DNA from 2 places in the Faecalibacterium sp. Marseille-Q4896 genome. Region 1 is predicted to be linked to the other one. Evidence: predicted binding sites of a transcription regulator. Region 1 holds the regulator's gene; the other holds the start of a gene.

Region 1 (4,046 bases):
AGTGTGGTCGGGGCCAAGGTCTACGTCAAAGGAAGCCCGGGGCCGGGATACCCGTACCTGCACCGGCGTGATGGCCGGGGCGGCAGGCTCCGGCTGGGCAAGCGGCTGGCCGGAAGTATCTGCGGACAGCTCCGGCTGCGGGGCGGCCTCCGGCTCCTCCGCCTCCATCTCTTCGGTCACCTTGTGGCCCCAGTGGCGGATGCCGTTCAGCCAGTCCGGCACACCGATGCGGAAAGCCGGAGTTTCCATCTCCTCTTCGGCATCTTCCTCATCCCGGTATTCATCTTCTGCTTCGTCGTAGTCTTCCTCGGCCTCGGCTTCTGCCGCGCGGGCAGCGGCACGTTCAGCGCGGCGGGCTGCGCTCTGCTGCGCCATAGCCGCACCCTTTGCGTGCACGCCGCCAAACGCAGCGCACAGCCATTGCCACACCTCTGCCGGGGTCAGATCAAAAATGTACAGGCTGACACACAGTGCCAGCACGATCATGATAAGGGTTGCCGCAGGCCGTCCGCACAGCAGCAGCAGGCTGCCGCCCAGCAGTGCACCCAGCGCACCGCCGCCGATCCATGCATTCACGCCGTTTGCGTAGCAGGCAGCTGTCATCTGGAATGCCGACATGCCCTGCGGCTGGATATCGGAAAAAACGATCACCGTGCCGCAGGCAAACACCAGCCCCAGAACCAGCTTGAAGATCTTGGGCAGAAGGTCTTCGCCCCGGGTATACTGCACAGCAAGGCAGCACACTGCCGCGCCCAGCACAAAGCTGCCGCAGCCAAAAAGTCCGAACAGCACATCGTGCAGGGCCTTCCATGCCGAATCTCCCTCCACAAAGGCCAGCACCACCAGCAAAAGGCCTGCAAACAGGGTGCCAAGCCCTGCCGGAAGCCGCTGTTCTGCGCGTTTTTTGCGCGATGCTGCGCGCCGTGTTGTCGTTTTACGTTTTTTTGTTGCCATGTTTCTTTGTTCCCCGCGTTTGTAGTAGACACACTATTTGATTTTATTATTGTACCACGCAGGGAAGAAAATGGCAAACCTATTGTTGTACAAAATCGGCCTTCATTTGCGTTCAATCTCTTTATACAGCCACGCCAGCGCATCCGAAAGCCCGCCCAGCTCATCAATGAGCTTTTCCTTCACGGCCCGGCGTCCATCCAGCACGGTGCCCATGTCCATCACCAGCTCGCCGGTGTGGAGCATCAGGTCGGTGTAGCGTTTTTCGGTCATGCCGCTGTGGGCCGCTACGAAGCCGGTGATGCGCTGCTGCATCTGCTCAAAGCTGCGCATGGTCTGCGGCACCCCCAGAATGACACCGGAATGCCGCACCGGGTGCACGGTCATGGTGGCTGTGGGCACGATGAAGCTGCGCCGGGCGCTCACCGCCAGCGGGATACCGATGGAGTGCCCGCCGCCCAGCACAAGCGTTGCACTGGGTTTGGACACGCTGGCGATCAGCTCCGCCAGCGCAAGGCCCGCTTCCACATCACCACCTACCGTGTTCAGCAACACCAGCAGACCTTCGATGCGAGGATCTTCCTGCGCAGCCACCAGCTGCGGGATGACATGCTCATACTTCGTGGTCTTCTGGCCCTGCGGCGCTTCCGAATGGCCTTCGATCTGGCCGATGACGGTCAGGCAGTGGATCACATGCTCCCCGCGGGCCAGCGTGACCGTGCCCAAATCCTCGATCTCTTCTTTTTCCAGCCGACGCGCGTCGGTCAGCTGCGTTTCATCGTTCATATGCTTTCCCCCTGCGTTTTCTGTCAGCATTCCCCAGCCTGTGCCGGGCTATGCAGACCCGCTGCAGCAAAAAAGCGGTAACATTTCATAAAAATTTTTTGAGAATGATTTGACATTCTCCATCGGTGCAGTATACTTTAAATAATTGACTGTAATATCTGCAATATGAACCCGTAAACGGATCGGGGTTTCTTTGTGCCGCATCTGTAAAGCAGGCAGCTGCGGCAAGTACTGCGATAGAGCGAAAGGAGAAAGTATTCTATGAACACTCCTGCAAGGGCTTCGCTTCCCGTTATCAAGCGTCTTCCCAAATATTACCGCTATCTGTGCTCTCTGCAGGCGGACGGCATCAACAGCATTTCTTCCCGCGAGCTGGCTGCTCAGATGGGCACCACCGCTTCGCAGGTACGGCAGGACTTCAACTGCATCGGCGATGTGAATGGCCGGCAGGGCATTGGCTACTCGGTGGAAAACCTGCTCTCCATTCTGGAAGGCCTGCTGTTCGGCAACGGCGACCGCCTGCCCACCATCCTGATCGGCTGCGGCCGTCTGGGCAAGGCAGTGAGCCGCTTTATCACCACCGACACCAACGGCTACCGCCTGATCGCCGCCTTTGATGTGGCACAGAGCGAGGTGGGCAAGGAGATCAGCGGCATCCAGATCCGCCATATCGACGAGCTGGAGTCTTTCTGTGCCGAGCATCACCCCAAGGTCGCAGTGCTCTGTGTGCCCCGCGACGGTGCGGAACAGGTCAGCGGCCGTCTGGTGGATCTGGGCATCGAGGGCTTCTGGAACTTCTCCCACTATGACCTCTCTGTGCCGTATCCCGATGTGGTGGTGGAGAACGTCCATCTGGGCGACAGCCTGATGAGCCTTGGCTACCGCCTGCGCAATCAGGACTGAATATACCTATCTATAGTAAATAAAAAGAAATAGAGACTGTTGCACAAGAGCAGCGGGCTCGCCCTCTCCGTCATTGCTAACGCAATGCCACCTCTCCCAGAGTGAGAGGCTTTGGCAGTATGGTCAAGTTTCCGGTTTTGCCAAGGGCTCTCCCTTTGGGAGAGCTGCTGAGCAACGCGAAGCTGAGAGGGCGAGGACGCTAAAAATAAAAATAAGTGCAGCAGTCTTTTCTTCTATAAGGAGAGTTTTTCAAATGGCAAAACTGTATTTCCGTTACGGCGCGATGAACAGCGGCAAGAGCACCGCCCTGATGCAGGTAGCCCACAACTACGAAGAACAGGGGATGCGGGTGCTGATCCTCAAGCCACAGGTGGACACCAAGGGCGGCGGTGAGCTGGTGAGCCGTCTGGGCGTGCGCCGCAAGGCTGATCTGCTGATCCCGCCGGAGACGGACGTGTTCGAGGCCGTGCGCACGGCCAACGCTGACGGTGCGCCGCTGGCCTGCGTGCTGTGCGACGAGAGCCAGTTTTTCACTGCGCAGCAGGCAGAACAGCTGTTCATGGTCACGGTGGATTTGAACATTCCGGTGATCTGCTACGGCCTGCGGGCAGATTTTTCGCTCAAGGGCTTTCCCGGCTCTACCCGCCTGCTGGAGCTGGCCCACACCATCGAGGAGATGAAGACTATCTGCACCTGCGGCCGCAAGGCCATCTGCAACTGCCGCAGGGTGAACGGCAGATTCGTCTTTGAGGGCGAGCAGGTGGCCATCGATTTGGAAAACGATGTGCAGTACGTGAGCATGTGCCCCCAGTGCTATTTCAAGGCAAAGCGCGCGTTCTACGCCGAAAAAGCTGCTTCGCGGGTCGAATAAGCTTGTATACAAGGCTGCTGTGTCCAACGACACGGCAGCCTTTCTTTTTTATTCCCGGCCCACAGGCGCAGTCCACGCAGCAGCGCAAAATATGTTGCTGTCGGTGCTTCTTCACCTCCCAAAAGGGCGAAAAAGCACCGATTTCCATGCCCGAAGACCGGTGCCGGATGCCCGCCGCAAACAATTGATATATCAGAGTGAACATTTTTTGCGCTATTGATATATCAGTTCAAAGACTCCCATCCGGGCTTTTTAAGCTGGTGTTCGTCCACAATGTATGCAACGCTTCCACGTTCTGAAACGGAATGTTTACAAAATTATTGCAAAATTCGACGTTCCCCCTATGATGCATCCCAGTTTTCTATGCAAAATGGCGAAGTATACATGTTGCACAGTTTTTCGAGCCAAGTTTATTCATTTCAGCAAAGGCGTCAATTCTCGCGCGAAAACAAGAGCAATATTTGTACGTTTTTTGTTTAGATATCTGCAATTTGCGTCTTTCTTTTTGGTTGTTGTTTTGTTATCATAATTGTAT
Region 2 (4,046 bases), on a different contig from region 1:
GTCCATGATCTGCTGGTTGTTCTCAATGAACTCCACATGATTCGCCCACTGCACGAACTTTGCAAGGTTGCGCTGCGCAGTGTAGTACAGGGTGGTCACGCTGGTAATGAGCTGCGGAATGATCATCATGCACAAAGCGTAGATGAGGAGCAGGCCGAACAGGATGGTCAGCGTAATGGACAGCATATTGACCAGACCATGCATCTTTTCCGGGATGAACCGGCGCAGAAAGCTCTCGATGGTGTTGCATACAGGTTTGAGCAGGTAGGCGATGACGGCACCGTAGATGAACGGCATCAGAATGCCGGTCAGCGTGGAGATGGCATCGCCAAAACCATCGAAGCGGTAGATCAGGAAAAAGAAGATGATGCTCAGGGAGATCGCTCCAAATCCTGCCAACATCCCGTAGAGATAGGGCTTGATGTGCGGCTTTTTGTCCATCATGATAGACTCCATTTCAGCCGCGGACAGCAGGAATCTCCGCGGCACTTATCAGATTTTGTTGCTCCTGCGCCAGATGTGCATTTTTTCGGCTTCCTTGATCAGGTCTTCACGGAAGTCGGGATGTGCTACGTTGATCAGAGCTTCGGCCTTTTCCCAGGTGGTCAGGCCCTTCAGGTTCACGCAGCCGTACTCGGTGCACAGGTAGTGGATGTTGGCACGGGTATCGGTGACGATGCTGCCGTTTTCCAGAGTGGGACGGATGCGGCTCTCCAGCTGGCCGGTCTTCTTATTAAAGAAGGTAGAGGACAGGCAGATAAAGCTCTTGCCGCCCTTGGAAAGGTATGCGCCCAGAACGAAGTCCAGCTGACCGCCGGCACCGGAGATGTGCTTGAGGCCTGCAGTCTCGGCGTTCACCTGACCGAACAGGTCGATGTCCACAGCGTTGTTGATGGAAATAAAGTTATCCAGTGCGGAGATGCTGCGGATATCGTTGGTGTAGTCCACGGGTGCAGACATGCACTCCGGGTTATCGTTCAGGTAATCGTACATTTTCTGGGTGCCGGCACCGAAGGCGTAGACCTGACGGCCCTTGTCCAGCTGCTTGCATGCACCGGTGATCTTGCCGGCCTTGGCGATATCCACAAAGGCATCCACATACATTTCGGTGTGCACGCCCAGATCCTTCAAATCGCTCTGTGCGATCAGGCTGCCGATGGCATTGGGCATACCGCCGATGCCCAGCTGCAGGCAGGCACCGTTGGGGATCTGCGGAACGATCAGGTTGGCAACCTTCAGATCCACTTCGGTAGCAGCACCAGGAGCGGCCATCTGGCCGATGGGCGGGTTCTCGCCTTCCACGATGCCGGTGACCTGAGAAATGTGGATGCAGTTCTCCATGCCGCCAAGGCAGCGGGGCATGTTCTTGTTGACCTCAACGATGATCTTCTTGGCTTTTTCGCACACAGCACCCAGATGAGATGCACTGGGGCCGAAGTTGAAGTAGCCATGCTCGTCCATGGGGGTCACCTGGAACACCGCCACATCCAGCGGATCCGGGCTTTCGCGGTAGTAGCGGGGCAGCTCGGAATAACGGATGGGGGAGTAGAAGGAGAAGCCCTGTGCAATGGCCTTGCGCTCAATGCCGCCCATATGCCAGCTGTTCCATGTCATGTGTGCAGCGGGATCGTCGATCTGGAAGATCGCGGGCACCCACATCAGGATGCCGCCGCGGAAGTTGACACCTTCCAGCTCAGGCAGACGCTTTGCGATCTCGGCATCCACCGCCACAGGGGTGTTCACAGCCCAGCCGTAATCCACCCAGTCACCGCTTTTGACCAGTGCGGCAGCCTGAGCGGCGGTCATTTTCTTCTGAGCATACAGTTCCGTAAAATCCATTATAAACCATCCTCTCCTATAATAACATAAAGGAATTGTAAATTTATCATTTACTCTTCCTGCACGGACAAATCTTTGCAGGATGTTTACCACCTGTTGGCAATTTGAACACAGCTCTGACACAGGCGGATGATATCCTGATAACCAGCAGAAGGCAGCTGTCGGACAGGGCAGCAGATCTGCACAACTTAGTTATAACATTAACAATGTGCAGAATCAATAGTTTATCGAGAAAATTTTGACCGACTGGCAATATGGACAAAATTCGCGGAGTTTTTGGACGATTGTTTGGTACTGAAAAACCAAAATCTTTGCAAAAGGACTTGATAAAATTTTGACGATATGGTTTACTTATAGCGTAGCAGGCAGCTGCGATGCAGCACGACATTGATTGTTTAAATTTTAACGATAAAACGTACAGCTTGCACAAAAATCTTGCACCCAAGACTGGAAAGTGCTATCATGGCAGAACCAAAACGCGCTTTTCACAGCGCTCAAGGAGGACACCAGACGATGGCAACAGCAGTTTATCCCGGTTCGTTCGATCCGGTCACAAAAGGGCATCTCGATATCATCAAGCGCGCAGCAAAGATCAACGATCATCTGATCGTGGCGGTGCTCAACAACAGCGCAAAGAATCCGCTGTTCACCGTGGAGGAACGCGTGGAGCTTCTAAAGGAATGCTGCAAGGGCATCCAGAATGTTTCGGTGGAGAGCTTCGACGGCCTGACCGTGGAGTTCGCCAAGAAACGGCACGCTTCGGTGATGGTGCGGGGCCTGCGGGCGGTGACGGATTTTGAAAACGAGATCCAGCTTGCGCAGACCAATCACGCACTGATGCCCGGCATCGAGACCATGTTTCTGGCAACGAGCATCAAGTGGAGCTACCTTTCTTCCACCATTGTAAAAGAGGCAGCTTACTACGGCAGCGACATCGGTAAGTTCGTCACACCCAATGTGGAAAAGGCGGTCAACGAAAAGTATGCGCTGATCCGGCAGAAAAAAGACCCCGAGACCTAATTTGTAAAAGCGCTTACGGGCGTTTTGATAAAAATGGCTTACGAAAAGTAACACATACACAATTCAGGAGGCTATTCACATGAAAAAGATCGTTATCGCATCTGCATGCCGTACCGCTATTGGCAAGTTCGGCGGCACTCTGGCAAACGTTCCCGCAGTTGAGCTGGGCTCCATCGTCATCAAGGAAGCTCTGAACCGTGCAAACGTCGCTCCCGAGCAGGTCGATCATGTCTACATGGGCTGCGTCATTCAGGCCGGTCTGGGCCAGAACGTCGCTCGTCAGGCTGCTCTGAAGGCTGGCCTGCCCATCGAGACCCCGGCTGTCACCGTCAACGTGGTGTGCGGCTCCGGTCTGAACTGCGTCAACATGGCTGCTCAGATGATCGAGGCTGGCGATGCTGACATCGTGGTCGCAGGCGGCATGGAGAACATGGACATGGCTCCCTTCGCACTGCAGAAGGCTCGTTACGGCTACCGCATGGGCGCACCCATGGGCAAGAGCGAGATCGTGGATACCATGGTCAACGATGCTCTGTGGGATGCCTGCGGCTTCAACAAGCACATGGGCATGACCGCTGAGAACGTCTGCACCAACGAGACCTATCAGAAGAAGTACGGCTACAGCCCCATCACCCGTGAGATGCTGGACGAGTTCTCATACAACAGCCAGCTGAAGGCTGACAAGGCCATCAAGGACGGCGCTTTCAAGGACGAGATCGTTCCCGTTGTGATCAAGGGCAAGAAGGGCGACACCGTGTTCGATACCGATGAAGGCCCCCGTCTGAGCGCTCCTGAAGTGCTGGCAAAGCTGAAGCCCGCTTTCACCAAGGACGGCATCGTGACCGCCGGCAACTCTTCCGCCATCAATGACGGCGCTGCTGCTCTGGTCATCATGAGCGAGGAGAAGGCCAAGGAGCTGGGCGTGAAGCCTCTGGCTACCTGGGTCGCCGGTGCTCTGGCAGGCGTTGAGCCCGAAGTCATGGGCCTGGGCCCCATCGCCGCTACCAAGAAGGTCATGGCAAAGACCGGCCTGACTGTTGCTGACATGGATCTGATCGAGGCCAACGAGGCATTTGCTGCTCAGTCTGTGGCTGTCAGCCAGGCTCTGAACTTTGATATGAGCAAGGTGAACGTCAACGGCGGCGCAATTGCTCTGGGCCACCCGGTCGGCGCTTCCGGCGCTCGTA

Evidence for each region. The regulator Rex, encoded in region 1, represses fermentation and respiration genes when NADH is low (regulators of the CRP and FNR family bind a similar motif). The targets are predictions, from matches to a motif close to ATTGTTAANNNNTTAACAAT.
Region 2: a site for Rex is predicted at 2,230-2,249, ahead of coaD (pantetheine-phosphate adenylyltransferase). Genes of this name have one in related genera too.

The regions. Positions count from the first base shown of each region.
Region 1 covers NZ_JAFREG010000002.1:288,629-292,674, forward strand. Annotated here, with positions in the region: gene J3348_RS05270 (DNA translocase FtsK) at 1-954, opposite strand, end outside; gene J3348_RS05275 (ATP-dependent Clp protease proteolytic subunit) at 1,057-1,737, opposite strand; gene J3348_RS05280 (redox-sensing transcriptional repressor Rex) at 1,999-2,640, shown strand; gene J3348_RS05285 (thymidine kinase) at 2,894-3,511, shown strand.
Region 2 covers NZ_JAFREG010000001.1:534,911-538,956, reverse strand. Annotated here, with positions in the region: gene J3348_RS02785 (AI-2E family transporter) at 1-444, opposite strand, end outside; gene J3348_RS02780 (butyryl-CoA:acetate CoA-transferase) at 493-1,839, opposite strand; gene coaD (pantetheine-phosphate adenylyltransferase) at 2,353-2,859, shown strand; gene J3348_RS02770 (acetyl-CoA C-acetyltransferase) at 2,939-4,046, shown strand, end outside.